Regions from separate parts of the Mesorhizobium sp. EU05-FHT14A09 genome, predicted to be linked through region 1. Evidence: predicted binding sites of a transcription regulator. Region 1 holds the regulator's gene; each other region holds the start of a gene.
The links. The regulator PhoB, encoded in region 1, activates phosphate uptake and scavenging genes when phosphate is short. The targets are predictions, from matches to a motif close to TGTCATNNANCTGTCAT.

Region 2: the regulator PhoB is predicted to act here: its motif matches at 7,704-7,720, upstream of phoA (alkaline phosphatase).
Region 3: the regulator PhoB is predicted to act here: its motif matches at 2,477-2,493, upstream of AC3WTO_RS26450 (STN domain-containing protein).

Annotation. Positions count from the first base shown of each region.
Region 1 covers NZ_JBYTDF010000003.1:636,350-646,548, forward strand. The annotation lists gene AC3WTO_RS14695 (response regulator) at 1-1,791, shown strand, start outside; gene AC3WTO_RS14700 (substrate-binding domain-containing protein) at 2,068-3,105, shown strand; gene pstC (phosphate ABC transporter permease subunit PstC) at 3,202-4,659, shown strand; gene pstA (phosphate ABC transporter permease PstA) at 4,656-5,972, shown strand; gene pstB (phosphate ABC transporter ATP-binding protein PstB) at 5,987-6,811, shown strand; gene phoU (phosphate signaling complex protein PhoU) at 6,849-7,556, shown strand; gene phoB (phosphate regulon transcriptional regulator PhoB) at 7,576-8,265, shown strand; gene AC3WTO_RS14730 (ROK family protein) at 8,499-9,740, opposite strand; gene xylF (D-xylose ABC transporter substrate-binding protein) at 10,078-10,199, shown strand, end outside.
Region 2 covers NZ_JBYTDF010000001.1:1,192,405-1,202,603, forward strand. The annotation lists gene rpsH (30S ribosomal protein S8) at 1-277, shown strand, start outside; gene rplF (50S ribosomal protein L6) at 310-843, shown strand; gene rplR (50S ribosomal protein L18) at 976-1,335, shown strand; gene rpsE (30S ribosomal protein S5) at 1,488-2,057, shown strand; gene rpmD (50S ribosomal protein L30) at 2,083-2,280, shown strand; gene rplO (50S ribosomal protein L15) at 2,298-2,771, shown strand; gene secY (preprotein translocase subunit SecY) at 2,903-4,243, shown strand; gene AC3WTO_RS05660 (adenylate kinase) at 4,240-4,833, shown strand; gene rpsM (30S ribosomal protein S13) at 5,031-5,399, shown strand; gene rpsK (30S ribosomal protein S11) at 5,526-5,915, shown strand; gene AC3WTO_RS05675 (DNA-directed RNA polymerase subunit alpha) at 6,016-7,026, shown strand; gene rplQ (50S ribosomal protein L17) at 7,132-7,557, shown strand; gene phoA (alkaline phosphatase) at 7,790-9,223, shown strand; gene nrdR (transcriptional regulator NrdR) at 9,549-10,013, shown strand; gene ribD (bifunctional diaminohydroxyphosphoribosylaminopyrimidine deaminase/5-amino-6-(5-phosphoribosylamino)uracil reductase RibD) at 10,059-10,199, shown strand, end outside.
Region 3 covers NZ_JBYTDF010000010.1:223,981-234,179, reverse strand. The annotation lists gene AC3WTO_RS26460 (FecR family protein) at 1-995, opposite strand, end outside; gene AC3WTO_RS26455 (RNA polymerase sigma factor) at 1,096-1,611, opposite strand; gene AC3WTO_RS26450 (STN domain-containing protein) at 1,608-2,210, opposite strand; gene AC3WTO_RS26445 (TetR/AcrR family transcriptional regulator) at 2,701-3,264, opposite strand; gene AC3WTO_RS26440 (amidase) at 3,353-4,804, shown strand; gene AC3WTO_RS26435 (GNAT family N-acetyltransferase) at 4,969-5,418, shown strand; gene AC3WTO_RS26430 (hypothetical protein) at 5,941-7,266, opposite strand; gene AC3WTO_RS26425 (hypothetical protein) at 7,263-7,388, opposite strand; gene AC3WTO_RS26420 (HNH endonuclease) at 7,388-8,164, opposite strand; gene AC3WTO_RS26415 (chromosome segregation protein SMC) at 8,161-10,020, opposite strand; gene AC3WTO_RS26410 (Eco57I restriction-modification methylase domain-containing protein) at 10,127-10,199, opposite strand, start outside.

The DNA.
Region 1 (10,199 bases):
ACGCGCCATCAGTTTGCGCGCAAGAGCGCGATGATTGCATCGGATGGGTCGCTTTATCTGATCGGATCGACCACCGACATTACCGACCTGAAGGAGCGCGAGGCTGAACTGCAGGATGCTCGCCAGCGTGCCGTGTTGGCCGATCGTGCCAAGTCGGAATTCCTCGCGAACATGAGCCACGAGATTCGGACCCCGATGAATGGCGTGCTCGGTATGGCGGAGTTGCTAGCCAAGTCCGATCTTGACGCCAAGCAGAAGACCTTCACCGATATCATCGTGAAGTCAGGCAACGCGCTGCTTACCATCATCAACGACATTCTCGATTTTTCGAAAATCGACGCCGGACAGTTGGTGCTTGACCCGGCGCCGTTCAACCTGGCGGAAGCCATCGAAGATGTGGCGACACTGGTCTCCACTCGCGCCAAGGAAAAAGATCTCGAATTGATCGTGCGCGTTCAGCCCGGCCTTGACGGGCTGTTCGTCGGCGATGTCGGGCGCATCCGTCAGATCGTCACCAATCTGCTCGGCAATGCAGTGAAGTTCACCGACCATGGCCATGTCCTGATCGACGTCACAGGTGACAGGACCGCATCCGGCGCCAGATTGACCTTGTCCGTGACCGATACCGGCATCGGTATTCCGCAGGACAAACTCGCACAGGTCTTCGAAAAGTTCAGCCAGGTGGACACATCGTCGACGCGGCGCCATGAGGGAACCGGCCTTGGGTTGGCCATCACTTCGAGGCTCGTCGAACTGATGGATGGAGAAATCGGTGTCCGGAGCGTGGAAGGCAAGGGTTCAACCTTCTGGTTCACGGTAACTCTAGCGAGCGCCGAGCAGACCGAGACGCAGCGCATATTGCCGATTGATGTGACTGGCGCACGCGTGCTCGTTGTCGACGACAATGCGGTGAACCGCTCGATCCTGAGCGAACAGATGGCATCGTGGTCGTTCGACTCCTGCGCTGCCGCGAGCGGGCCAGAGGGGTTGCAGGTTCTGGCTGCTGCGGCGGCTTACGGCGTACCTGTCGATTGCGTGGTGCTCGACTACCAGATGCCCGAAATGACCGGTGCGGAAGTCGCGCGCGTCATCCGCAACACCGAGAGCCTTTCCGGCACGCCTATCATCATGCTGACTTCGGTGGATCAGACGCTGTCCAACGCCAGCTACCGCGATCTCGGCATCGCGGCACATCTCATCAAGCCTGCTCGTTCATCGATATTGCTTGAGGCCTTGGTTTCGACGATCCAGAAACACAGGGGCGGGTTGCACACGCGCACGCTGACGACGAGCGACGGTGTCGAAGGCGTGGCGGCGAGCTTGCGCACGACCAGGATCGAAACCTCGGTTCAGGCTGTTCCGGCTGCATCGCGGGTTGCCAGCAGCGACAGCGGGCTCGATATTCTCGTTGCCGAGGACAATGAGGTGAACCAACTGGTCTTCACCCAGATTCTCGCCGACACCGGCTATAGTTTTGAGATCGTCGGCAATGGCCGGCTGGCGCTTGAGGCATCGGGCCAGTTGAAACCGCGCATGATCCTGATGGACGTTTCCATGCCGGAGATGAACGGCCTTGAGGCGACCGGCGAGATTCGCAAGCGCGAAGCGGGAGACGGAACGCATATACCGATCGTCGGCGTGACGGCGCATGCGCTGAAGGGCGATCGCGAGCGTTGTCTGGAAGCGGGCATGGATGACTACCTGCCCAAACCGATCAGTCCGAAGGCCCTGCTTGAAAAGCTCGATCGCTGGCTTGGCGGTCAAACCGGAGCCCATCGCAACGTCGGATAGAAAGCCGGCGTCACGATCCCGGACAGTTTTCAGAAATTTGACGGAAAAGTCGTTTGCCGGCTCGCATGCATGGTGAGTCCATGCAAGCCTCTGATTTGCACCAGGAATCCAAGCTTTCACTAAAATGGACTCAGTGGCGCTTTGCCAGCCTGCGCCGAGCGCGTTACCGGGGTGACACGAAACTGTCATGCGACTGTAATAAACGAGCGCTATGGCCTCACCCGGCGCCGCAGGAAAGGCGTCTAGAGACCACCTTCCCTAACAGGAGCAGGCCCAATGAAAAAAGCTCTTCTAACCGCGTCGGCTGCGGCCTTCGCGCTCGCTGCATCGGCTGGCTACGCCGCCGCGCGCGACCAGATTCAGGTTGCCGGTTCGTCGACCGTGCTTCCTTATGCCAAGATCGTTGCCGAGCAGTTCGGTGAAACCTTCTCGAAGTTCAAGACCCCAGTCGTCGAATCCGGCGGTTCGGGCGCCGGCATCAAGGAATTCTGCAAGGGCGTCGGCGAAAACACCATCGACATCGCCAACTCCTCGCGCCCGATCAAGAAGGACGAACTGAAGTCCTGCCAGGACGCTGGCGTCAAGGACATCCAGGAAGTCAAGATTGGCTATGACGGCATCGTCTTCGCCACCGACGTCAAGGGTCCGGATTGGGCGCTGACCGCGGAGGACGTCTACAAGGCGCTCGCCGCCAAGGTCGTGGTCGACGGCAAGCTGGTTGCGAATCCGAACACCAAGTGGAGCCAGGTCAATCCGAAGCTCCCCGAGTGGGACATCGCTGCTTACATCCCGGGCGAAAAGCATGGCACCCGTGAAGTCTTCGAAGAGAAGCTTCTCGTTGCCGGCTGCAAGAAGCTCGGCGGCGTGGAAGCGGGCAAGGCCGGCGGCCTCGATGACAAGGCTGCGGAAGCGGCCTGCAAGGCCGTGCGCAAGGACGGCAAGGCTGTCGACATCGACGGCGACTACACCGAGACGCTCGCCCGCATCGACAGCAACAAGACCGGCGTTGGCGTGTTCGGCCTCGCTTTCTACGAAAACAACGCCGACAAGCTGAAGGTTGCTACGGTTTCCGGTATCACGCCGTCGACCGAAACCATCGCAAAGGGCGAGTATCCGGTGTCGCGTCCGCTGTTCTTCTATGTGAAGAAGGCGCATCTCGGTGTCGTTCCGGGCCTCAAGGAATATGTCGACTTCTTCCTCGCCGACCAGATGGTTGGTCCGGAAGGCCCGCTCGCCGAGTACGGCCTGGTTGCCGCTCCGGAAGCCGAGCGCAAGGCTCAGCGCGAAGCTTTCGACGCCGGCAAGTCGCTGTAATCCTCCCAGGTGTCCGGGGTGCAGGTTCGACCTGCGCCCCGGTCGCCGCTGCCGGTCGCAGACCGGTGGCCCATGTGACCTTTCAGAGGCCGCTCCATGTCATCCATGCTCGTGCTGGCAATCGTCATTGTCATCGGCATAGTCGCCTTCGTTATCGCAAGACAGCGCGCGACAGCGCAGGATGACGGCAAGATCAAGCCGCATTCCAGGGCTCACTACCATGGCTGGTGGGCGTTGCTGCTGGGTGTTCTGCCGGCGGTTCTTTTCCTCGCTGTATGGAGCATAGGCTCCTCCGTCTATCTCAACAGCCGCCTGCATGGGCAGATGCCGGCTGAAACCGGTGTGGCCAGTGAGCCACTTGCGGTGAGCCTGACCAAGAGCCTGGCCAACGGCCTGCGCAAGCTTGATGCCCAACAGGTGGCTGCTTTGCCGGCGACCTTCGCCGAATTGCAGCCGCTTCTCGGTGCCAAGGGTGTGGCGCTCGCCACCGATACGCAGGACTATATGATCCCGATCGCGGCCGAGGCCAACCGGACGACCGACTTGCTCGGCCTCATCGGCGCGGTTGTCACGATCGGTTTGGCTCTGGCCGGCTCGTTCTACGGAATCTCGCAGGTGCAACTGCGCGCTCGTGCCCGCAACAACGTCGAAAAGTTGATGCTTTGGGGCCTGCTCGGCGCCTCGACCATCGCCATTCTGACGACCATCGGCATCGTGTTGTCGATGCTGTTCCAGACCCTGAATTTCTTCAATCGTGTGCCGCCGCTGGACTTTTTCTTTGGTACTGTCTGGGATCCACGTTTCGCCGCTGCCGGCGCCGGCGCCTCCGAAGGCCAGTTCGGCCTGATCCCGCTGCTCGCAGGTACGCTCTACATCGCTTTTGTCGCATTGCTGGTTGCGGTGCCGATCGGTCTGATGTCGGCGGTCTACATGGCCGAATACGCGGCACCGAAAGTGCGCGCTGCGGTAAAGCCCGCACTTGAGCTGCTTGCCGGCATCCCGACCATCGTCTACGGCATCTTCGCACTCGTCACGCTCGGACCTTTCCTGCGCGACCTCAGCGCAGCCCTTGCCGGCGGTACCTCCTTCATCCAGGCGCAGTCGATCCTGACCGCCGGCCTGGTGATGGGCGTGATGCTGATCCCCGTGGTGTCTTCATTGTCGGACGACATTATCACTGCGGTGCCGCGCGCCATGCGCGACGGTTCGCTTGGCCTCGGCGCGACGCGTTCTGAGACCATCAAGCGCGTGATCCTGCCTGCCGCGCTGCCCGGCATTGTCGGTGCCATCCTGCTTACAGCCTCGCGCGCAATCGGCGAGACCATGATCGTGGTGCTGGCAGCGGGTGTTGCCGCCAATCTGACGCTCAATCCGTTCGAGGCAATGACCACCATCACCGTCAAGATCGTCAACCAGCTGACCGGCGATCTGGAATTCAATTCGCCGCAGACACTGGTCGCCTTCGCGCTCGGCATCACGCTGTTCGTGCTGACGCTGGTGATGAATATCGTCGCCCTCTACATCGTGCGCAAATACCGGGAGCAGTACGAATGACCGACGTCACTCTGGATACGGTCGCGACAGCCACGGCTCCTGCGCGCCGCGACATCGGCCTCAAGCGCCGCTATGCCGCCGAACGCCGCTTCCGCCTCTATGGCGTGCTTGCGATCCTTGTCGGCCTGGCTTTCCTCGTCGTCATGCTCGTGTCGATCCTGGGCAAGGGCTACACATCCTTCTGGCAGACGACGGTGTCGCTGCCGATCACCTTCGACGAGAAGGTGATCGATCCGGACAACAAGCGGGCAACGGACCCTGAAGTCCTGCTGACCGCCAACTATCCGGTGCTGGCGCAGAAGGCACTTGCCGAGAAACTCGGCATCGACGCGAAGAACAAGCCGATGATGACGAAGCTGAAGGGCTTCCTGTCCGATGGCTCTCGCGTGCAGTTGCGCGATGTGGTGGTCTCGGATCCCAAGGTCATCGGTACCACGCGCACCGTCGATATTCTTGCTGGTGCCAACCTCGATTCCGCCTTCAAGGGCCAGATCGACCTCTCGGTGCCGGAGGATCGCCGCAAGGTGTCCGACCAGCAGGTCGAGTGGATGAACAAGCTGAAGGCCGAAGGCGCCATGGCCGAGCATTTCAACACCGGCCTGTTCACCTTCGGCGCGTCCAGCCGTCCGGAAACATCGGGCCTCGGTGTCGCCATCATCGGTTCGTTCTACATGATGGTGATCGTGCTGCTGCTGGCGCTTCCGATCGGTGTTGCCGCCTCGATCTATCTTGAGGAATTCGCCAAGAAGGGCCGCTTCACCGACCTGATCGAAGTGAACATCAACAACCTGGCCGCGGTGCCCTCGATCGTGTTCGGTCTGCTCGGCCTCGCCGTCTTCGTCAATTTCCTCGGCATGCCGCGCTCCGCTGCTTTCGTCGGTGGCCTGGTGCTGACGCTGATGACGTTGCCGACCATCATCATCGCGACACGTGCCGCGCTCGCAGCCGTCCCGCCTTCGATCCGGTCGGCCGCGCTCGGCCTCGGCGCCTCGAAGATGCAGATGGTGTTCCAGCATATCCTGCCGCTGGCAGCGCCCGGCATCCTGACCGGCACGATCATCGGCCTGGCACGCGCGCTCGGTGAAACGGCGCCGCTGCTGCTGATCGGCATGGTGGCCTTCGTCGCCAATTATCCCGCAACCCCGTTCGATCCAGCGACGGCACTTCCGGTGCAGATCTACATGTGGGCCAACGAAGCCGAACGCGCGTTCGTGGAACGCATGTCCGGTGCAATCATCATCCTTCTGGTCTTCCTGATGGCCATGAACATCACAGCGATCGTGCTCAGGCGCCGCTTCGAACGGCGCTGGTAGAAAGGGAGCCTGATATGAATATCATGACGGAAAAGACCCTCGAACAGGCAGTGAGCAGCCAGATGAGCGCCCAGACCAACGAAGTCATCAAGATGCGCGGCGACAAGGTCACCGTGCACTACGGCGATAAGCAGGCGCTCTTCGACGTCAATCTCGACATCCGCCTCAACCAGGTGACGGCGCTGATCGGCCCCTCGGGCTGCGGCAAGTCAACTTTCCTGCGCTGCCTCAACCGCATGAACGATACGATCGACGCGGCCAAGGTTGGTGGCAAGATCACGCTCGACAGCGAAGACATCTACGATCCGAAAATCGATGTGGTGGAGCTGCGTGCCCGCGTCGGCATGGTGTTCCAGAAGCCCAATCCATTCCCGAAGTCGATCTATGAGAACGTCGCCTACGGGCCGCGTATCCATGGCCTTGCCAAGAACAAGGCGGATATGGATCGCATCGTGGAGTCCAGCCTGCAGAAAGCGGCGATCTGGAACGAGGTGAAGGATCGCCTCGCTGAGCCCGGCACCGGCCTTTCCGGTGGCCAGCAGCAGCGCCTATGCATCGCGCGTGCCATCGCAGTGTCGCCGGAAGTCATCCTGATGGACGAGCCGTGCTCGGCGCTCGATCCGATCGCGACCGCGAAGGTCGAGGAACTGATCGACGAACTGCGCCAGAACTATACGATCGTCATCGTGACGCACTCGATGCAGCAGGCCGCTCGCGTCTCGCAGCGCACGGCGATGTTCCATCTCGGCTATCTGGTCGAAGAGGGCGCTACCGACAAGATGTTCACCAACCCCGACGACAAGCGCACGCAGGACTACATCACCGGCCGCTTCGGCTGAGTGAGCGATTGCTGCCGAGGAAAAAAGGACACAAGATATGGGCGAACATACCGTTGCGTCGTTCGACGAAGAGCTCGGACAGATCAGCAGGCTCATCAGCGACATGGGTGAATTGGCCAGTTCGATGGTTGAAAGCTCCACCAAGGCGCTGCTCAAGTCAGACAATGGACTTGCCCAACGTGTCGTCTCGGACGACGCGATCATGGACGCGCGCCAGCGTGAGCTGGACAGCAAGGCGATCACGCTGATCGCCAAGCGCCAGCCCATGGCACAGGATCTGCGCGCCGTGGTCGGCGCCATCCGCATGGCAGGGGACCTGGAGCGCATCGGCGATCTGGCCAAGAACATTGCCAAACGTGTCGGAGCGGTCGGGCAGGGCGCCACGCCGCGCGATCTTTCGCATTCGATCGATTCCATGGCGCATCTGGTGCTCAACCAGGTAGACGGCGTCGTGGAGAAATATGCGGCGAAAGACGCAGAGGGTCTCGCCCAGCTGAGAGCAGACGATGAGAAGATCGATGTCAAATATACGTCGGTCTTTCGCGAACTGCTGACCTATATGATGGAAGATCCCCGCAACATCACGGCCTGCACGCATCTGCTGTTTTGCGCCAAGAACCTCGAGCGTATCGGCGACCACGTCACCAATATCGCCGAAAACGCCTTCTACGTGCTGACGGGCGAGCAGTTGCCGCCCAATAGGCCGAAGCTCGACGAGACGGCTGCCGCCGTTCCGGCGGCCTGATCACAGGACGGACGGCAAGATGATCGCGCCGCGCGTCATGGTGGTAGAGGACGAGGAGCCGCTGGGCGTTCTCCTCCGCTACAATCTGGAATCCGAGGGCTACCAGGTCGAAGTGGTCGCCAGAGGTGACGAAGCCGAAATCCGGCTTCAGGAAAACGTACCGGATCTGCTGGTGCTCGACTGGATGGTGCCGGCGGTCTCCGGCATCGAACTCTGTCGTCGGCTGCGCATGCGGCCGGAAACCGAGCGTCTGCCGGTCATCATGCTGACGGCGCGCGGCGAGGAGAGTGACCGTGTGCGCGGCCTCTCCACCGGTGCGGACGACTATCTGGTCAAGCCGTTCTCGATGCCGGAGTTCATGGCACGCGTGAAGGCGCTGCTGCGCCGGGCGAAGCCGGAGGTGCTGTCTTCCGTGCTCAAGGTCGGCGACATCGTGCTCGACCGCGAGTCGCACCGGGTGTATCGCAAGAAGAGCGAGATCCGCCTCGGGCCGACGGAGTTCCGGCTGCTGGAATTCATGATGCGTCACCCCGGCCGGGTCTTCTCGCGCAGCCAGCTGCTCGACAATGTCTGGGGCGAGACGATCTACATCGATGAACGCACGGTGGACGTACATGTCGGTCGCCTGCGCAAGGCGGTCAACAACGGCCGCATGCCGGATGTGATCCGTACCATCCGCGGCTCGGGCTATGCCATCCGCGAGGATTAGCGCATGACCCCGAAAGTCGGAATCGATTTTCGGAAAGGCAGGGTGGCATGCGCCGGCCGTCATGCGCCGGACAAAAGAGTTGGAGCGTCCTTTGTGCGTCCACTAGGACGCGCGGCGCTTTAGAGCGTTTCTGTTTTTACGGAAGCGCTGAAACGCTCTAATTCTTTGTTTTTGCGCAATTCCGGACGGAAAACCGCTACACACTTTTCCTGGAATTGCTTTAACCGGCGGGCTCAGGCTTCCACAAGCTGAGGCGCCGAAGCTGTCGGGCCACCAAGCGCGAAGATCTCCTGATCAATGAAGGTCAACGCGCGCATGGCGCAGCCTTCGCGGATCAGCATCTGCTCGTTCGGCTCGATGTTGAACACGATCGAATTCGAATGCTGTCCGCCGGCAGTCTGAGCAATTGCGCGCCGCAGGGCCGGCTCAATCAGGTCGAAAGCTGTCGCCCCGATACCGACAAAGGTCACAGGTGCCGGATCGATGACGGCGAAAAGCGAACCGAGGCTATAGCCGAGAGCCGTGCCTGCCCGTTCATAGGCTTCGCGTTCCGGACCATCGCCCGCCCGCGCTTTTTCAGCCAGCATCCGCATTTCGTCGTCGGGAATATCCGCGGCAGGTTCGGTGTTCTCGTCCAGTCCCCGGGCGTTTCGCCAGATCGCGTAGTTGCCGGCATAGGCTTCGACGCAGCCATGGCGACCGCAGCGACACAATGCGCCATTCGGCCGGTGGATCATGTGTCCGAACTCGCCGCCGGACGACTGGGTGCCGATGAACAATTCGCCATTGAGCACGATGCCCATGCCGATACCGTGCGAAAGCACAACGGCAATGAAGTCGTCGCGGTAACGGTCCGTGCCGCGCCAGCGAAGAGCGACAGCCATCATGTTGCAGTCATTCTCGACGATAACAGGAATGCCGAAAGCGTTTTCCAGGATATCGGCGAAAGGAATCTCTCCATGTGGGGTGATCGGCGTCCACAACATGGTGCGCGCGTGTGAATCCGCCGTACCTTGAACGGCAAAGGCGATGCGCAGCACCTGATGGTTCTTAAGACTCTGGTCGTCGAGCCGCCGCCTGACGATTTCGACGCACTCGCCGATCAGCGCCTCTCGCGGCAGAGACAGAGTGTCCAGACGGCGTGTTTCCTCGGCCAGCACCTTGCCGGAATAGTCGACGGCTGCCGCCGTCACCAGGTTAAGCGACAGAACGACCGTCAGGACGGCCGCAGCGTTTGGGTCGAGTTGCAGTCCCACCTGTGGACGGCCACGTTTCGATGCCGTCGGTTCGCTGCGGCCTTCGCGCAGGATGCCTTCCGCTATGAGGTCGGATGAAATCGTCGAGATGGTCGAATGGCTGAGGCCAGTGATGGCGGTGATTTCGGTGCGGGAAGGCTCGCCGGAGCGACGCACGGCGGCAATCACCATTGCGCGGTTCCTGCGGCGCAAATCGTCGTGACGGATCCCGACAGTCATGTTCTTGCCGTTCCTCCCCCGCCGGCTTCGCGAGCGTTGAAGCCGTTGCGTCCGGTGGCTGTTCCGGATGCGCATCCATCGTGCATAGGTCGATGCGGGAACGAATGCAAAACCCGTTTCGCTTTCATTGTTTCGACGGAGCGCTCCTCCACAGATAGTGGCAGAACATGCAGCTCTCGTCATCATTATTTCGTGCTTCGAAAAAAATACTGTCAACGGCTTGAATCCCGTTGACAGAAAGCCATACCTGCGCGATTATTTTTTCGAAGCTCGAAAAAAAGCTTCTCCAACGGCCAACGCACACAAAAAGCGCGCCTTTGGGCGCGGGGAGGAAAAAATGAGGAAATTCACGGCCGCCATTCTGGCGGGTGCCGCCATGACGCTCGCGCTTTCGGCTGTCGCCGAGGCGAAAGACAAGGTCATTGGCGTGTCCTGGTCCAATTTCCAGGAAGAGCGCTG
Region 2 (10,199 bases), on a different contig from region 1:
GGCGGAAGGTTACATCCGCGACTACAGCCAGACCGACTTCGACAACGGCAAGTCGGAAATCGAGATCGAACTGAAGTATTTCGACGGCAATCCGGTCGTGCGCGAAATTTCCCGCGTTTCGAAGCCGGGCCGCCGCGTCTACGTTTCGGCCAAGTCGATTCCGCAGGTCGCAAACGGCCTCGGCATCGCCATCCTTTCGACCCCGAAAGGCGTCATGGCCGATCATGAAGCACGCGAGCAGAACGTCGGCGGCGAAGTCCTCTGCCAGATCTTCTGATCGGCGAGTTGAGATAGGAAGGACGAGAGAAAATGTCTCGTATTGGTAAGAAACCCGTCTCGGTACCGGCCGGTGTAACCGCTTCTGTCAACGGTCAGACCGTGACAGCCAAGGGTCCGAAGGGCGAGCTGAAGTTCGTGGTCAACGACGAAGTTCTGGTCAAGCTGGACGAGGGCAGCATCGCCGTCGAACCGCGCGATCAGTCGAAGGACGCACGCTCCAAGTGGGGCATGTCCCGCACCCAGATCGTCAACATCCTGACCGGCGTGAAGGACGGCTTCGAGAAGAAGCTCGAGATCACCGGCGTCGGTTACCGTGCCGCCATGCAGGGCAAGAACCTGCAGTTGGCGCTCGGCTTCTCGCACGATGTGGTTTATGAGACCCCACAGGGCATCACGATCACAGTAGGCAAGCCGACCGAAATCACCGTTTCGGGTATCGACAAGCAGCAGGTCGGCCAGGTCGCGGCCGAGATCCGCGAGTATCGCGGTCCGGAGCCCTACAAGGGCAAGGGCGTGCGCTATGCTGGCGAGAAGATCGTCCGCAAGGAAGGCAAGAAGAAGTAATAGGCCTGGCCCTGCACCGATTGTTCGGACAGGGCCAGATCGAACACATGCAACGCCACGGGATGTTGCCGCGGGAGGAGAAAAACCTACCGCACAGGGCACCCCCCGTCTTACAAGGCAGGAATTAAGACTATGGCAACCAAAGAAGCCACTCTGCGCCGTTCGTCGCGCATTCGTCGCCAGATCAAGGCAGTCGCCAATGGCCGCCCGCGTCTTTCGGTGCACCGCACTTCGAAGAACATCTACGTCCAGGTGATCGACGATGCCTCCGGTCACACGATCGCCGCCGCCTCGACGCTTGAAAAGGATTTCAAGGCGACCAAGAAGACCGGTGCTGACGCCGCCGCAGCAGCCGCAGTCGGCAAGCTCGTCGCCGAACGTGCCGTCAAGGCCGGCGTCAAGGACGTCGTCTTCGATCGCGGCTCCTACATCTATCACGGCCGCGTCAAGGCGCTCGCCGAAGCGGCCCGCGAAGGTGGTCTGAACTTCTAAGCCAGAACCTTTCCGAAAGCCGGCTTCAAAAAGGGGCTGACATTTCGGGACGGATCGTGCAGAAGGCACAAGTTTTTCGCCGCCGGCGACCTCGAAAAGGGGCGCCGGCATTTCAGCAACCCGTGCTTCCGGAAAAGAACAAGGACTAGGATATGGCACAGGAACGTAGGGAAGGCGGCCGCGATCGTGGCCGTGACCGCGAAGAGCGCGACGACGGCATCGTCGACAAGCTCGTACACATCAACCGCGTCGCCAAGGTGGTGAAGGGTGGTCGTCGCTTCGGCTTCGCCGCGCTCGTCGTCGTCGGCGACCAGAAGGGCCGCGTCGGCTTCGGCCACGGCAAGGCGCGCGAAGTGCCTGAAGCGATCCGCAAGGCGACTGAGTCGGCCAAGCGCGACATGATCTTCGTGCCGCTGCGTTCGGGCCGTACGCTGCACCACGACGTCGAAGGACGTTGGGGCGCTGGCCGCGTTCTGCTGCGCACCGCCAAGCAGGGTACCGGTATCATCGCCGGCGGCCCGATGCGCGCTGTCTTCGAGACGCTCGGCATGCACGACGTCGTCGCCAAGTCGATGGGCTCGTCGAACCCGTACAACATGGTTCGCGCCACGTTCGACGCCCTGAAGCGCCAGATGCATCCGAAGGATGTGGCTGCTGCTCGTGGCATCAAGTATTCGACCCTTCAGGCCCGCCGCGGCAATGCCGTTGCGGCTGATGAATAGTCGATAGCTTAGAGGGACCACCAACATGGCCAAAAAAGCTACCAAAACTGTCACCGTTGAGCAGATCGGTTCGCCGATTCGTCGGCCGAAGGAACAGCGTGCAACGCTGGTCGGCCTCGGCCTCAACAAGATGCACCGCAAGAGCACGCTGGAAGATACGCCTTCCGTGCGCGGCATGATTGCGGCTGTCCAGCATCTCGTCCGCGTTGTGGACGAGAAGTAAGCCGCAGGAGAAGAATCATGAAACTCAACGACCTGCGTGACAAGGACGGCGCGACCAAGGCTCGCAAGCGTCTCGGACGCGGCATTGGCTCGGGCTCCGGCAAGACTGCTGGCCGCGGCGTGAAGGGTCAGAAGGCCCGTTCCGGCGTTGCCATCAACGGCTTCGAGGGTGGCCAGATGCCGCTCTACCGCCGTCTGCCGAAGCGCGGCTTCAACAACATCTTCGCCAAGAGCTTTGCGACTGTGTCGCTCGCCCGTATCCAGACGGCGATCGATGCCAAGAAGCTCGACGCCAAGGAGACCGTGACCGGTGAGGCACTCGTCAAGGCTGGCGTGATCCGCCGTCTCAAGGACGGCGTGCGCGTTCTGTCCGACGGCGAACTCAAGGCCAAGCTCACCTTCGACGTGGCAGGCGCCTCCAAGGCAGCCATCGAGAAGATCGAGAAGGCCGGCGGCTCCGTAAAGCTGCCTGAAAAGGCAGCAGCCGAGTAAACATGTTTTGACAAGCGGCCGCGTCTTGACGCGGCCGCTTGCATCTTGACACCGCCGAGCCTATGTCCGGTGCTCGGTGATAGGCGTTGCCCGAAGCGGGCGCTCCCGCGTCATCTGGCGGAGAAATTTCCATGGCTTCGGCTGCTGAACAACTAGCATCCAATCTCAATTTTGCGGCCTTCGCCAAGGCCGAGGATCTCAAGAAGCGCATCTGGTTTACGATCGGCGCTCTCCTCGTTTATCGCCTTGGCACTTATATCCCGCTTCCAGGTATCGATCCGGCCGCGTTCTCGCAGGCTTTCCAGTCGCAGTCGAAGGGCGTGCTGGGCATGTTCAACATGTTCGCCGGCGGTGCCGTGCAGCGCATGGCGATTTTCGCGCTGGGCATCATGCCCTACATCTCCGCCTCCATCATCATGCAGCTGATGACGTCGGTCATTCCGTCGCTCGAAGCACTGAAGAAGGAAGGCGAGCAGGGGCGCAAAGTCATCAACCAGTACACCCGCTACGGCACCGTGCTGCTTGCCATCGTGCAAGCTTACGGCATTTCGGCGGGGCTTGAGAACGGCAACGGCATTGTTACCGATCCGGGCATGTTCTTCCGCATCTCCACCGTCATTACGCTGGTGGGCGGCACTATGTTCCTGATGTGGCTGGGCGAACAGATCACGGCCCGCGGCATCGGCAACGGTATTTCGCTGATCATCTTCGCCGGTATCGTGGCCGGGTTGCCAAGCGCCATTTCCGGCACGCTGGAACTCGGCCGTACCGGCGCGCTGTCAACTCCGCTGATCCTGGCCATCATCATCCTGGCCGTCGTGGTTATCGCGCTGATCGTGTTCTTTGAGCGCGCCCAGCGCCGGCTTCTGATCCAGTATCCGAAGCGCCAGGTCGGCAATCGCATGTTCCAGGGCGACACTTCGCATCTGCCGCTCAAGCTGAACACGTCGGGCGTCATCCCGCCGATCTTCGCTTCCTCGCTGCTGCTCCTGCCGGCAACCGTCGCAGGTTTCTCGAGCACGACCAACCTGCCTGCGTGGGCGAACACCGTGCTGGCGTCGCTCGGTCACGGACAGCCGCTGTATATGGCGTTCTATGCGGCGATGATCGTATTCTTCGCGTTCTTCTACACGGCGATCGTCTTCAATCCGAAGGATACCGCCGACCAGCTGAAGAAGCATTCCGGCTTCATCCCTGGCTATCGCCCGGGTGAGCGTACTGCCGAATACATCGACTATGTGCTTACCCGCATAACGGTGATCGGTGCCATCTACCTGGTCGTCATCTGCTTGATGCCTGAGTTCCTGATTTCGGCCACTGGCGTACCGTTCTACCTTGGTGGCACTTCGCTTCTGATCGTTGTCAGTGTAACGCTCGACACCGTTGCGCAGATTCAGGGTCACCTGATCGCGCATCAGTACGAGGGTCTGATCAAGAAGTCGAAGCTGCGCGGAGGTAAGAGGGGTAGATGAGGTTGATATTGCTTGGCCCGCCTGGTGCGGGCAAGGGGACGCAGGCGCAGCGACTGGTTGAAAAACACGGCATTCCGCAGCTCTCCACCGGAGACATGCTGCGTGCCGCGGTCAAGGCGGAAACACCGGTAGGCCTCAAGGCAAAGGCTGTCATGGATGCCGGTGAACTGGTATCCGACGCCATCGTCAATGCGATCGTTGCCGAGCGGATCGACCAGGACGATTGCGCCAGGGGGTTCATCCTCGACGGCTATCCGCGCACATTGGCGCAGGCCGATGCGGTGGAAGCAATGCTGGCAGAGCGCAAGCTCAAGCTGGATGTCGTCATCGAACTCGTCGTGGACGACAAGGTGCTGGTTGGTCGAATCGTCAAGCGCGCGCAGGAAGCGGCGGCAGCCGGTCAGCCGGTGCGCAAGGACGACAACCCGGAAGTCTTCGAAGAGCGCCTGCGCGAGTACTACAAGAAGACCGCGCCGCTTATCGGTTACTACCACGCCAAGGGCATGCTCAAGGGTGTCGACGGCATGGCAGACATTGATGCCGTGACTGGGCAGATCGAGACGCTTCTGGCAGCTGCTGTCCGGAAATGAACAATTAAGCTTGACTAGGCCGGGCTGCTGGAGTATGGCGGCCCGTCTCCCTATCAGGCATGAGCTTTGCTTGTCCGTGAGGACAAGGCAGCCGCTTTGAACAGGAACTCCCGCATGGGCCGGCCTCCACCGGACGCGGGTTCACGCAAAGCGCCGGTTCGACCCAGTCGTCCGGCCCAAATGGAGAAAGAGAAGACATGGCTCGTATAGCCGGCGTAAACATTCCGACCAACAAGCGCGTCGTTATCGCGCTTCAGTACATTCACGGCATCGGCAAGAAGTTCGCCCAGGAAATCGTCGACAAGGTCGGCATCCCGGCCGAGCGCCGCGTCAACCAGTTGACCGACGCCGAAGTGCTGCAGATCCGCGAGACGATCGACCGCGACTATCAGGTCGAAGGCGATCTGCGCCGCGAAGTTTCGATGAACATCAAGCGTCTGATGGACCTTGGCTGCTATCGCGGCCTGCGTCACCGTCGTTCGCTGCCGGTGCGCGGTCAGCGCACGCACACCAACGCCCGCACCCGCAAGGGTCCGGCGAAGGCGATCGCCGGCAAGAAGAAGTAATTTGGCGGCAGTCGCCAGTAGGCAATGGGCAGTCGGATAACACGACTGCCTACCGCCGAAGTCCGACAGCCTCCAGGTGTAGCCGCTGGCATTACGGCGGTGTAGAGATCAACTGAAAGGACTACCATGGCCAAGGAAGCCGCACGCGTCCGTCGCCGCGAACGCAAGAACATCTCGTCGGGTGTCGCTCACGTCAACTCGACCTTCAACAACACCATGATCACCATTTCCGACGCCCAGGGTAACGCGATTGCCTGGTCGTCGGCTGGCGCCCAGGGCTTCAAGGGTTCGCGCAAGTCGACCCCGTTCGCTGCCCAGATGGCCGCCGAAGACGTCGCTAAGAAGGCGCAGGAACACGGCATGCGCATGCTCGAGGTCGAGGTTTGCGGTCCGGGTTCGGGTCGTGAATCGGCGCTCCGCGCGCTGCAGGCCGCCGGCTTCACCATCACCTCGATTCGTGACGTGACGCCGATCCCGCACAATGGCTGCCGTCCGCGCAAGAAGCGTCGCGTCTAACAGCTTTTCGAATACCATCGGGAACGCCTCGTGCGTTCCCGAATGGTTTCCAGGTCGCCCGCCACGATTGGATGGTGGTGGGGAAACGGAAGGGTAGAAAATGATCCAGAAGAACTGGCAGGAACTGATCAAGCCCAACAAGATCGACTTCTCGTCGAAGGGCAAGACGCTGACGACGCTGGTCGCAGAACCGCTGGAACGCGGTTTCGGCCTGACTTTGGGCAATGCGCTGCGTCGCGTGCTGCTCTCGTCGCTGCGTGGTGCGGCTGTTACAGCCGTGCAGATCGACGGCGTGCTGCATGAATTCTCGTCCATCGGCGGTGTTCGCGAGGACGTGACCGACATCGTGCTGAACATCAAGGAAATCGCCATCAAGATGGAAGGCGATGGCCCCAAGCGCATGGTCGTGCGCAAGCAGGGTCCGGGTGCCGTCACTGCTGGTGACATCCAGACCGTTGGTGACGTCGAGATCCTGAACCCCGACCATGTCATCTGCACCCTCGACGAGGGCGCGGAGATCCGCATGGAGTTCACCGTCGACACCGGCAAGGGTTATGTGCCGGCTGAGCGCAACCGCGCCGAAGACGCGCCGATCGGTCTCATCCCGGTCGACTCGCTCTACTCGCCGGTCAAGAAGGTCTCCTACAAGGTCGAGAACACCCGCCACGGCGAAGAGCTCGACAAGGACAAGCTGACCATGACTCTGGAGACCGACGGTTCGGTCACCGGTGAGGACGCCGTGGCTTTCGCCGCCCGCATCCTGCAGGATCAGCTCTCGCTGTTCGTCAACTTCGACGAGCCGCAGAAGGAAGTCGCGGCCGAGGCCGTTACCGAACTTGCTTTCAATCCGTCGCTCCTCAAGAAGGTCGACGAGCTGGAGCTGTCGGTGCGTTCGGCCAACTGCCTGAAGAACGACAACATCGTCTACATCGGCGATCTCATCCAGAAGACGGAAGCGGAAATGCTTCGCACGCCGAACTTCGGCCGCAAGTCCCTGAACGAGATCAAGGAAGTTCTGGCTGCTATGGGCCTGCACCTCGGTATGGAAGTGCCGGACTGGCCGCCGGAAAACATCGAAGACCTCGCAAAACGTTACGAAGACCAATATTGAGCATGAAGTTCCAAGGATCGGCGGCGTGAGCCGCTCGATCCGACGGTCATGCGGAAAATCATCAGAGGCCGTGGCCTCTTGAACAACTGAAGAAGGAAAAGAGCCATGCGCCACGGTTTTAAAGGCCGTCGCTTCGCCCGCAGCGTAAGCCACCGCAAGTCGATGTTCGCCAACCTCGCCGTGTCTCTGATCGAGCACGAGCAGATCGTCACCACGCTGCCGAAGGCGAAGGACCTGCGTCCGATCGTCGAGAAGCTTGTGACGCTCGGCAAGCGCGGCGACCTGCACGCTCGTCGTCAGGTCATCGCCCAGATCGGCAACGAGCCGGTCGTGAAGCGCCTGTTCGACACGATCGCGCCGCGTTACGCGCAGCGCAACGGCGGCTATCTGCGCATCATGAAGGCGGGCTTCCGCAAGGGCGACAACGCTGCCATGGCGGTCATCGAGTTCGTTGACCGCGACACCTCGGCCAAGGGCGCTGCCGACCGCGCTCGCGTCGAAAGCGAAGCGACAGAGACCGAAGCAGCTTAAGCCGTTCGGACTTGCTGAACGACATTCAGGGACCCCTCGTGGGTCCCTTTTTGTTTTGGACTAGGCATCACTTGCGGTTAGCGCATCAGCCCGAAAATCCGCTTTTCATCGGAGGACAGGGGACGATCGTCCAGCCATTGCCTGGCTGTCATCTGCCGGTCATGGCTTTCCAACAAAACGGGTGAGGGGGCGGGTCTCGGGGCCCTATCACCGTTTTGAAGGATGGATGACCATGAACAATCTCATCAGGCGTTCGTTGCTGGCTACGGCAGCGCTTTCCGCACTTCTTGTTTCCGGAACCGTCTACGGACAGGGCGCAGCCGATGCCTATCTTCAGCGTGCCGCCAAGGGCGACATCACTCAGCAAGGCGGCGCACGGCGTTTGACCGGCGAAGCCACTGCAGAGCTGCAGAAGTATATCCAGGGCGGCGATGTGAAGAATGTCATCCTGCTCATCGGCGACGGCATGGGCGATTCCGAGATCACCGTGGCACGTAACGTTGCCGAGGGCGCTGGCGGCTTCTTCAAGGGTATCGACGCGCTGCCGGTCACTGGCCAGTACACGCACTATGCGCTCGACAAGAAGAGCGGCAAGCCGAGCTATGTCACCGATTCCGCTGCTTCCGGATCTGCCTGGGCAACGGGCACCAAGACCTACAACGGCGCCATCTCCGTCGACATCCACGAAAAGCCGCACAAGACGCTCATCGAATTGGCGAAAGTTGCAGGCATCGGCACTGGGAATGTTTCGACCGCCGAGATTCAGGATGCTACTCCCGCCGTGCAGATTGCTCATGTCACGCAGCGCAAATGCTACGGACCGGCCGCTACCGCCGAAAAGTGCCCGACCAACGCGCTGGAGAACGGTGGCCTTGGTTCGATTTCCGAGCAACTGCTGAACACCCGCGCCGATGTTGTGCTGGGTGGTGGCGCCAAGAGCTTTGGCGAGACGGCCAAGGCCGGAGACTGGAAGGACAAGACCTTGCTTGACCAAGCCAAGGAACGTGGCTTCCAGGTCGTGAGCAATGCCGATGAACTCAAGGCACTGACAGCAGCCAACAACGACAAGCCGGTGCTCGGCCTGTTCTCGGAAGGCAACATGCCGGTGCGCTGGAAGGGCCCGAAGGCCACTCACCATGGCAACATCGATCAGCCCGTGGTGACCTGCGAGCCGAACAGCGAACGCGCCGCCACGGTGCCGACGCTGGCCGCGATGACGACCAAGGCTATCGAGTTGCTGAAGACCAATGAAAAGGGCTTCTTCCTGCAGATCGAGGGTGCTTCGATCGACAAGCAGGACCATGCCGCCAATCCTTGCGGCCAGATCGGCGAGACGGTTGATCTCGACGAAGCCGTGCAGGTTGCGCTCGACTTCGCCAAGACCGACGGCAAGACGCTGGTCATCGTCACTGCTGATCATGCCCACACCAGCCAGATCATCCCGAACGAGACCAAGTCCACCGGCCTCACCCAGGCACTGAACACCAAGGACGGCACGGTTCTCACCATCAACTACGGCACTTCGGAAGACGAGAACGATCAGGAACATACCGGCGCGCAGCTGCGCGTCGCGGCTTATGGTCCGCATGCAGCTAACTTCGCCGGCCTGACCGACCAGACCGACATGTTCTTCACCATTCGCGATGCGTTGAAGCTGGCTGACTGATGAACCTGGCTCTTCCCCGCTTCAAGGGAAGGGCGCGTGCCTGATCGCGGGATGCGAAATTGCGCCTGCGCAAATTTTCAGAACGAAATGATTTCGATTTCAAACGCTGGCGGCTTTCATGACGAAAGCCGCCAGTTTTTGCTTGTCGCCAAGTTGTTTCGGCCAGCTCTGGCCCTTCCTCGAGACGACGGTGCAGGCGTAGACGACAGTTCCCGACCCGGAAATTAGCAGAAGAGGACGGTGTTGGAATCCGCTTCCATGCTTCCTACTTTGTCGGAAACACTCTAGCCTCGCGCCCAATCAGAATCGTTAGCCAAGGCCTGCCATGCGCTGTCCCTATTGCCAATCCGAAGACACGCAGGTGAAGGATTCGCGTCCAGCCGAAGACGGCGCCGCCATCCGCCGGCGTCGCGTTTGCCCGGATTGCGGCGGCCGCTTCACGACTTTCGAACGCGTGCAGTTGCGTGACCTCGTCGTGGTCAAAAAGTCTGGCCGCAAGGTGCCGTTCGATCGCGACAAGCTTGCCCGCTCCGTCGAGACGGCGGTGCGCAAGCGTAATGTCGATCCCGACCGCATCGAACGCGCCGTCACCGGCATCGTGCGGCAGTTGGAAAGCTCCGGCGAGACTGAAATCCCCTCTGCGGAAGTCGGGCGACTGGTGATGGACGCGCTGAAGTCGCTGGACGATGTCGCTTACGTCCGCTTCGCTTCGGTCTATCGCAACTTCCGTGAAGCCAAGGATTTCCACGAGGTCCTCGGCGAACTGAAGGGCGACGAGGACGCTGGATAAGCCGTGACTTCGCATCCAGAACAGCAGGCTCTCGACCGCCGTTTCATGGCTGCAGCGATTCGGCTGTCGCGGCGCAACCTTGGCCGCACCGCCACCAACCCTTCCGTCGGCACCATCATCGTGCGTGACGACGGCGCTGGTCCGATGATCGTCGGTACCGGCGTGACCGCGGTTGGTGGACGTCCG
Region 3 (10,199 bases), on a different contig from region 1:
ACGATTCCGCCCGGCAGATGCTGAAGCTTCGCGCCGAACACGCGCTCCAGTGCCAACAAGGCATCGTCCATCTGGTCGATGCGAAAAAGGCCGCTGAGCGGCTTTTGCCCAAGCGACGCGCTCATCAAAATGACGTGGCCGGGCCGGTAGCGATTGATTTCGTCTATCGCCTCGATGAGCGGCGTCGCGCGGAATTCGACGATGCCGCGGTGCCACTCCGAGGCGGTCTCCGGATTGACGACCGCAATCTGGCTCAATCCGTCATGATCATAACGCACCCGCTGCCCCGGCTGCAGATCCACCACATCGGCACCACGCTCGATCCTCACCGCACCTTCGAAACAGGTCACGGTGACGGATAACCGCTCGCCCGTTGTCGTACAGCGCACATCGAACCGGCCGGATTCGACAATTGTCCTGCCGTCGCCAGCCAGGACCATGAGCGATCGTGCCACGCGCGCCGATGTTGCGAATGACGCCTCGCCGGCGACCAGCTCAATGCGGTCCTGCGAGCCTTCGGCGGGACGGATAGCAAGGCTTGTCTGCGTGTTCAGGTTGATCGCCACGTCGCCGGCGAAGGTAACGTGGCGCTGCTCGCCAGTGGCCGTACGATAGTCTGCTCGCATTTCCGCGAGCGACGGCCACAGTCCGAGTGGCGGATTGGTGACGCCGTAGGCGAACGCGGCGGCAAGGGCCGCGACACCGCCGCCCAACGCTGCGCGACGCGTCATTGTCTTTTCCCGGGTTCGCTGTCGCAACGCTTTCAGCCGGTCGGGGAAGCTCTCATCAGGCTTGAACAGATCCTGGCCGGTGGCGCCGGCCGCATGCCACAGATGCTTCGCCGCGACGAAGGCGGTTTCATGCCGGGGGCTTAGCGCGCGCCAGTGCTCCAGCGCTGCGACGTCCTCCGGCGTCGCATCTCCTGACGAGAGCTTTCGCAGCCAGTCGAGGGCTGCGAGTTCGATCGCGTCCAGACCGGGATGTGCCTTGCTCATGTCAATCCTGTGCCTTGCGCTGTTCCTTGCCGTCGGACGGCAGGCCGCGATTGAAGGAGATTTACCCCTAAGACGCTTCTTGACGACCTAAAGGCCACGCTCAACCCCTCAATTCTTTCATCCGCACCAGGCAATGCTGGAGCGCCAGGCCGATCTCCTTGGTGGCGAGCTGGCGGGAGATGCCGAGACAATCCGCAATCTCCTGATGGGACATGTTGCCTATCCGCGCCGCCATGAAGATTTCCCGGCGGCGCTCGGGAAGCTCGTCGACGATCGCCTTGAACGCCCTGAGGTCAGAGCGGGCCAGGACGGTTTGCTCCGGCGTCGGCGCATCGTCGGCCAGACCAAGCAGGCTATCGATCTCGATCGGCGATATGCGTTGTCGTCGTTCCGTCCGGCGATGATCCTGCGCCACGTTGAACGCGATCCGGTAGAGATAATTGTCCGGACTCTTGACGGGACCAACCGATTCCACGCGCGCCAGGCGCAACCAGGTGTCCTGCATCGCATCGCTGGCGTGATCGACCGAGCCAAGACGCTTTGCCAAACGCGCTTTGATGTCGTCATAGCGATCGAGAAACATGCGGCGCATGATGGTCAGGGCGTTCTCGGTCATGGCCGATCACACCCCCGCGTGACACCCGGCCCTTGCGGGACGATCAGGATGATGACCGGCTGCTGGAAACCGGGCGGCGGCGCATTGTTGAGCTGCACACGGCGCAAGGCCGCATCGATCTCATGATCGCTCTGCGGCGTGCCGGTGGAGCCAATGCGCCGGGACTTCACAACAGCACCATCCGGTGCGATCCAGAGCTTGGCGGTGAAGCGGTAGCGGCCCGGATGCGCACCCTGCGTATCGCAAAGAGCATCGGTAATGCCGGCCTGGATCAGTCCATAGTAACGCAGATGCTCTGGCGACGACGTTTGCCGTGCTTGCTGACTGGCCGGCACCGGCACCAGCACGAAAGTCTTGCCGGTGACGAGTTCGGCCTTGAGGCCGGTGCCGACGAGGAGCTTGTTCAGCGCCTCGTCCGGCGCAAATACGCCTCGCACCTCGCTGGAGAGACGGCCGGATGCAAGGTTCGCGTCGTAGAGCACGTCGTGTCCGGTGGCATTGCCATAGCGGCTGATTGCGGCACCGAGCGGCTGGATCGGAATATTGAGTTCGACCTGCTCGTTCGCCAGCTTTGTTTGCGCAGGGGCTGGATCGACCATTGCGGCCACACTTGCCGCGACCAGTGCGCATGCTCCAAGAACCGACCAAGGTGACGACCGCCTTACAGCCGGCGCCGCCGCACGCATCAGCCTCGCACAGTCTGGTTTAGCGTCGGCTACTGCCGATCGAAGCATCGCAACTGTCCCCGCTCGTGCAGATTAGGACAGTGATCAGCCTCGAAGCGCCACGAGCTGCCCGCCGCCGGCAAAAATTGCGCGCCAGCGCACGCCCCAAACGGACGCTTTGGTCAGGCTAGTGAGGCAATGTTACCGTTTGACGACAGGCTGCCGCTTGCCCAGCCTATGGCCGCTTCGGCGATGTCGAGCGGAACTGCTCGCGCCGCTCGCGAAATCCACCAGCATCCCGTATCAAATCCCTCATTTCCTATGACGATACTTTTGAAAATGGGGGCAACACTATGGGGAAGGTCCGTCAGAACGCACGAAAGGCCGTCCGCGGCAGCCACCTCGCCCTGCCAGGAAGGCAGGATCATTTTCGTTCTGAAAGCATCTCGCGTGTTAGCGTCGCCAAGGATTTTTCGACAGCAGGAAGACTGCCGTTCTGGGCCGCGACCTGAGCCCCTTCCAACATAAACGTAATTTTTGCCGCGGCAGTATTCGGATCGGACAAGCCTGCCTTCCTGCACAAGGCCTTCAACCGCTCAACCTGATCCAGCTTGTGGTGCCGGATCTTCTGGCGCAACGGATGCTCCGGGTCCGGGACTTCTGCGATGGTGTTCACAAATGGACATCCCCGATGGGAAATGGCGGGGAGCCCTTCCAATACATGGTTTACCCATTTCCGGAGCTGGGCATGCGGATCGTCTGGATGAAGACGTTCGATCTCGTCCAGGACCCCGCGATATTTCGCAATCGTCGCGGTCAACCAATCATCAACAAGCACATCCCTCGAAGAGAAGTGGCGATAGACCCCCATCTTCGTAGTCTCCGCCGCCACGGCGATCGCATCGACCGAAACGTGTTGAATTCCCCTTTCATCGAAAAGCCGGAAGGCCGCTTCGATAATGCGTTGCCGTAGTGGCTGCTTCTTCATTGTGGACACCATTTCGATTCCAGCTCTATTGACAATAGATACCACGCGGTATCATTGATACCAATGGGTATCATTTTGGAGTTTTGCAATGGAACTGCGTGACTATGTGTCTTACGACGCGCTCGGTCTGGCCGAGCTGATTGGCAAGCGAGCTGTCACTGCCGATGAGGTGATCAATGCGGGCCACCGGGCGGTAGAGCGCGTCAATTCTGCGATCAACGCTGTTGTCGAGACGTGGACCGACGAAGTTCCAGCCTGCTCGCAAGACCAAAAGAGTGGCGAGCAGTTTGCGGGCGTTCCGTTTCTCGTCAAGGATCTTGGCATCACCCGCGCCGGTCGGCCCAATGAGCTGGGCAGTCGTCTTGCCAAGGGCCTCGTTGCGGCTTCCGACTCGACTTTAATGTCCCGCTTCCGTGAAGCGGGTCTTGTCCCGATCGGCAGAACCACCACACCGGAGTTCGCGATCAGCACGACAACGGAAGGTGTCGCTACCGGCGCTACGCGTAATCCATGGGCGCTGGAGCGTAGCGCTGGCGGATCGAGTGGCGGGGCTGGCGCCGCCGTCGCGGCAGGTATCGTCCCTCTAGCTCATGCAACTGATGGCGGCGGCAGCATCCGCGTTCCCGCATCCGTCAACGGCCTGTTTGGGCTGAAACCTACACGAGGCCGCGTGTCCAATGGACCTGCTGTCGATGAAGTCTGGAGCGGCCTTGCAGTCCAGCTCGGTGTTAGCCGAACGGTCAGAGACAGCGCTGCACTGCTGGATGCTGTCCAAGGCGGGGGCGTTGGCGAACCTTACTACACTGCGGCACCGCAGGGGAGCTTCCTGTCTAAAGTCGAGCAAGATCCTGGCAGGCTCAAGATCGGTTTCATGCCAAACCCCTTGAACGGAGTTCGTACCTCCGCTCCTGTTGCGGCTGCGTTGGGAGGTGTAGCGCAGCTGTGCCAGCAACTTGGTCATGATGTCGAGGATGTGACGCTCGACGTTGGTGTCTCCTGGGAGGCCTTTGTGTTCGCCAATACCCAACTCTTTACGGTGAACACCACAGCCTGGATCGATGCCGTTTCTGCCGCCGTGGGCCGTGGTGCGACAGCCGATTATCTCGAACCCGCGACCATGGCCGTCTACACATATGGGCGCAAGGTCAGCGGCCTGGACCTTCTCGGTGCGCTTGATGTCAGGAACAGGGTCGCGCGGGCAATCGGCGCATATTTTGAAACGTTTGACATCTTGTTGACACCCACCCTGCCGCAATTGCCATCGTTGATTGGCACTTACAATCAAGGGCAGAGCGAACTCGACGGGCCAGGTTGGGTCGACAAGGTATTCAGCAATTCGCCCTTCACGGCTCTGGCAAATGTATCCGGTATCCCCGCCATGTCGGTACCGCTGTCGACCGATCCTGTGACCGGCTTGCCTGTCGGGTCGCAATTTTTTGCCGGGTTTGGCCGCGAGGACTTGTTGTTCAGCCTGGCAGGTCAGCTTGAGCGCGCACAGCCGTGGATAGACCGACGGCCAACCGTTTGGGCGGGTGCCTGACCAGCGATGGCAGCGCCGCAAGAGTGATCCAATTGCAATGGCCGTGAACCTTGAGTTGCATCCGTCCAGTTTTTCGCGAAGCTTCAAAACGGCTCCTCAGGACTTCGCGGTAGTTGCAACAAATCCCGCGAACGAGCCCTGCCAATTTTACGGAGCGCTATCAGATGTTTTCTCTTCGCCATGGACGACCCGATGATCTACCCACCATCTACCGGCTGGAGCGATTGTACATCGAGACTATGGAGCCACTGCAATTGCAGAAATGGCTCTCCGCTCTTGAGCAACATTTAAAACAGTGGGTGGATGATCTCCCCCGGACAATCACGGCAGAAGAACTTGATCAACCCCTCGGTTATTTATTCTGGGAACGAGAAGGCGACACAGCGATACTCGCTTCCATCAACGTTGACCCTGGCTACAGACGGAGGGGAATAGCAGCTGCCCTCCTTGTCAGGTTTGAACATGAAGCAGCGGTGGCTGGGTGCCTTGATTTGGAGTTGGGCTGCCTGCCGCAGAATCCCGCTCGCCGCTTATATGAGTCTTTAGGATACATTTATGATCGGGAGGAAACGCCCTATGTGGTCCTGCGCAAGAAAATCCTTGCGCCCAAATAAGGATCATCAACCGCGATTATCTCTGTTTAGACGAGATGACGGGTCACATTGACAACAACGGATAGAATAGACGCGAACCTCACTTGGTTTAGAGATCGTCATCCAGTTCTTCGTCTACCAACAAACGGCTGGGCTGGGATGATACGCAGCGACACGGGGTAAGAAAAATAATCCTTACCAATCAACGGTGTCATACGATTTTGACACGGAGCGAGATGGTCTGAAACGACCTTAATTCACTCCCACTCGATTGTTCTAAACCCAGCTAGGCCATTGATCTAGCTGGGTTTTTTATCGTCTCCCGCACCGAAAGCCGACCCTCGGGCCGTCAAAATCTTACGGTGTTGATTTTAAAGGGAAAATCGCACGAAAATATTTTTGTGCGGTTTCGGTATCTATCGAGGACGATCGCCTTTCAGGACCCATTTTCGGTGACGCGGATGGGTCTCGCTGAGAACCAAGAAAGTACCGTCAAGAACTCATAGCATAGTGCGCGATGCGACGCGACCCACCGCAGCATCGTCATCCAAGCGTCATCCCTCCATCTGGCGACCAGACAACAACATCGCGCGGCCGCCCTCGGAAAGGCTCGCCCAGCAGGGCCAATCCGTCGCGAAAAAGCGCATACTGGTAAGAATCGTCGGCGTCGGCCCTGGCAATGCGATCTCCCGCGGAGAGCGCAAAGCCTGTCGGCTCGACAGTTGGCAGCCTCATCGTTGCCGGCAGCGCCGTCCCTCGATCGCGGATCGCATTGCTCAGTGCATTTAAGAATTCGGCTCCCGCCTTCTCCTCGATTACGAACCAGCCGAAGTCAGAACCAGGGTGATGCGATGGCGACAATTGTGCGCGCCAAGCAAGTCGCCACCACTCAGGATGATCGAAGAAATCCTCGATCCACCATGATGGCCCGCCTGGCCGCAAAAGCCATCGCGGCGCCGCCAAATAGGTTCGACCCGCATAGCCAAATCGAAGAAACGGAACGTCATGTCGCTCCGGAGCTGGGGAATCTGGCAAGCGGATCCAGTCGATCCAATTCGTTACCTCCGGCGCGCCCATCAAGAGAAAGTTCGAGCGATGGGTCGCAAGAGCCATCGGCGCCGGCGTGCCTTCGGGTATCGCGCCTCCCTGCGGGTCACTTGGCGGTAGAGTTCGTTTTCGTGGCTTCGAGATCCGCGTCTCCGATACGGCCAGGAAGCTCCCCGCTACCGTCGGCTTCGCGCCGAATGCAATCGAATAGCCATGGATGACCTCACCGAACGGCGACGGCTTCGCGACAAAGGGCTTTACCTGCTTGATGTATTTTCTCTTCGCCGCATTCGCTATCTTGGCAGCGCTCGCATCTTTGGCGAACGAACCGTGCGCCTCAGCGAGCACAACACCGTGGCCGGACGCGTTGCCACCTTCGTAAATGAAATCCGCATGAGGATCGAGCGACGACGAGAGGCACGCTGCGTTCGCTCGCCATGCGTAGCCGAGAGCATCCATGTAGAGGTGGGCAATGCCGGCGCCGACCTTGGCCGCAAACTGCGACCCGGCGGTATCCGCGAGGAATTTGAAATGAGATTCGAGCGCAAAGGCCGATCCATCCTGGAGCAAAGTCTCCAGTTCGATCAGTGCGCTTTGCTGCAATCCGTCGAGTAGGGCAACGGGTGCATCATCCCAAGTCGTCGCCGTCCTGGCGATGGCGGCGGCCAAGGCAATCGAGTTGAAAGACAGGGCCGACTGCGTCGGCGGCGCCACAAAATACGGCGAAACCGGGCTTGGTACGTGGCCGTGCTTCGTATGCTTGGTCAAAGCAATCAGCTTGGTCGACGTCCCCAGTCCGGCTGTCGACACAGGCCCGCTCATTCCTTGAACTCCGCAGGCTGCGCGGCGGTGCCGGCATGGTTCAGCGGGGGCTCCAGCGCCGTCAGCAGATCTTCGAAGTCCAACCCACCCCCCTCATGCAGGCTCGGAGCGCCTGCCGCCATCAATTCCGGATCCAAACGTGGTTACGATGATGGGCCAAGTAAGGCCGATGCTCATCGCGCAACGGCAGCCTCGGCGCTTTACCTAAGGACAGGGCTTCAAGCGCAGCACCCTCCAAAAAAGCAGAAGTCAAAACCAATCCATCGTCATCAAATGTCACCAGCCCGGCATCGAATGCAGCGTCCCACAGGGCGGACAGCAGAAGTCCGTTATGCACGTCGAGTCGCTGCGCGTCGCTCGTGCAATCGGACCATGGGATCATGTGCGAGGCCCTCAGCAGCGCAGGACTTGAAATTCCACTCAACGGGCAGGTTCCGTTCCAGTATTCCATCAGGGCATCGCGAAAGATGTTCTGTCCGATCCTGAATTTTTGTGCGCGTTCCCCTTCAGTCTCGCCGAGAGACGCCACGGCGCTTTCGAATTTCTCAAGAGGAAAGTTGGGCAAGCTAACTGACAGGCGGTACACCGCTTGGACTCCGGTATGCAGCTCATCACGCGTGGCAAATATGAAGGCCCCTGCATGACCTTTGGCCCAGGGAGTTGCAGCTTGAGCGTCCAACGCTCGCACCACTCCTGGCAACATCAAGGACAGAAAGAACGGACCGGAGGCGCTCGCGGCGGCCAGTCCGATCTCTCCCGGCGCACTGGCTGATCGGAAAAAGATCCATCCACCGGCCTCTTCAGGACCAATGCGGTAGCCATGCTCGTTCGCGGCGTCGCGCAGCTCAGAGAGAAGGACGAATGGATAAGCTGCAAGACGCCCTTCCGTGCTGGTCATAGGTCGACCCCGAGCAAGCGCTGCGCGGGCGGATCGCCATGTAATTTTAGCTGCAGGTACGGACGTTCCCTGAACTCGGTTGGAGGCGCCGTTGTTGTCGTTACGATGTACTGAAACAGTGGCTTTCCGCCGACACGCTCTAAGTCCTGAACGATATCAAAGAGCCGTCCATAAATTGACAAGCCAAGGTCGGCCTCACGCGGGCTGTCGTGAAGCAGAAATGAAGGCACACGCGTCGCGCCTTCGATACTCACGCACATCGCAGCGAGGTCGAAAGCCAGAACCTTCAGAGAGTCGATCGCGGCTGTCCTGCGGTCGCCTCCCATGTCTACCGAGAGATCAAGCCCATTCCCGCTAAGGGTGATCCGCCCCTTTGCGTCGTGGCCGACCAACCGCCGGACGATGGGGTCGAACTTCTCGCTCATGCGTCCGAAAACGCGTGCTTGTTTGTCACGAAACGCGCCTAGCCGCTCCCTCTCGGTCTCGAGTTTTGTACCCAATTCGCGCAGACGCTTGATACCCGCCTCCTGCGTCTCGAAGAGTTCGGCAAGGCGCTCAACATCATCCTGGAGCCTGCGGGCGCCGTACCAAGTGGACTCTCGGGCATCGCGGGCTTTCTCGATGTTCGTGACGTGATCGACGGATCGATCAAAGCGCTGCTTGGCCAGAGCAATCTGGGGCAAGAGCTGCGTCTGCTCTTGCCGCAGATCCCCAACTCGCTTCGCTTGGGCGTCGTGATCCGCCTGTCGTTGATTCCAACGCTGCCGGCAGGCGTCTGCATCAGGAATTTTGTGCGAGAGCTTGCATCCCTCTGCTAAGGCCCGGTCGATGGGGACTTCACATATTGGGCAGATCGGGCTTTCGGCCTCGACTTTCGAATAGGAAAGTCCCGGCAACTCCCCGCGTATCATCGCCAATGTGCGTTCTTCAGCGGGTATCAGAGCGCTGATCCGGATACGTTCGCCGTCGAGGCGCGCCCATTCATTTCTCGCGGACTCTCGTTGCTCGCGTGCTGCGACGAGCTCAGCGTCGCCGCCAGTTGGAACCTTGCTTGCCGATGCCAAGCGCGCGCTGGCGGACCTGCGCATGACGTCAATGAGCAATGGCATCTCGGGGAGCGACTGACTCTCAAGGTCGAGACCCGTAACGAGCCGCGTTTGCGTGCGTTCGATTTCCCACCGGCGATGGCCAATCTCTTGGTCCAGGACCCGGCGCTGTTCGCTGAGGCTATTCACTTCACCACGCGTGGCTTGTTCCTCAGGCGTGATCGCCATCAGAAATGAACGGAGCGCCTCAAGCCTTGGTCCCTTCTCCTGCCCGCTGGCGGGCATTGGTGAGTCGGAGTCCGACGTCGGCGACCGCCAGTCCAGGACATCGTCAAATCGACACTCCTGGTCCCGCGTGAGCCAAGCGAGCGCGATCGGCCAAATCGCTCCGCTCGCCTGCGGGCGAACCAACTGGGCAAGGGCAGTAGTAATGATTTGCTGGTCTATCGCTTCGATGAACGGCTCCATTCCCGTTGAAGCGCCTTCACCAGCGGCGATCTCGTCGAGATTTCCACCCGGAACAGCCATATGTCTGCGGCGCAGGCCGAGCGGGCGCACGATTGCCCAGCAGACTCCATCAAGCACGACCTCGGCACCTACGATACCATTCAGGAATGCAGTGCCGATCCGATCACGCTGTGGCTCGGTGGCGAAGCGATCCTCGCCAAGGCAATAGCGGATAAGCCGGCAGAAAAGCGTTTTGCCACTACCATGCCCGACGGCATTTGTTTGACCCGCCAAAGCGGCATCATCTGCTCCATCAGGTGACCAAACGATGTTCAGGCCGGGGCGAAGCTCGATGTCCCGCACCTTCTCCCCACCGGGCTCTTTCCATATGACAAGTCGTCGAACCCAAAGCCGCGGCCCTTCCGACCCTTCAGCGGGGCTTACCGTCAGAAGCTGCGGGTCGAGAAGGTCAGGCTGCTGCGGCATTGATCACCCACTGCTGTATGTCAGCGGGCAGCGAATCCACCGCCGCGTCTAGGTTG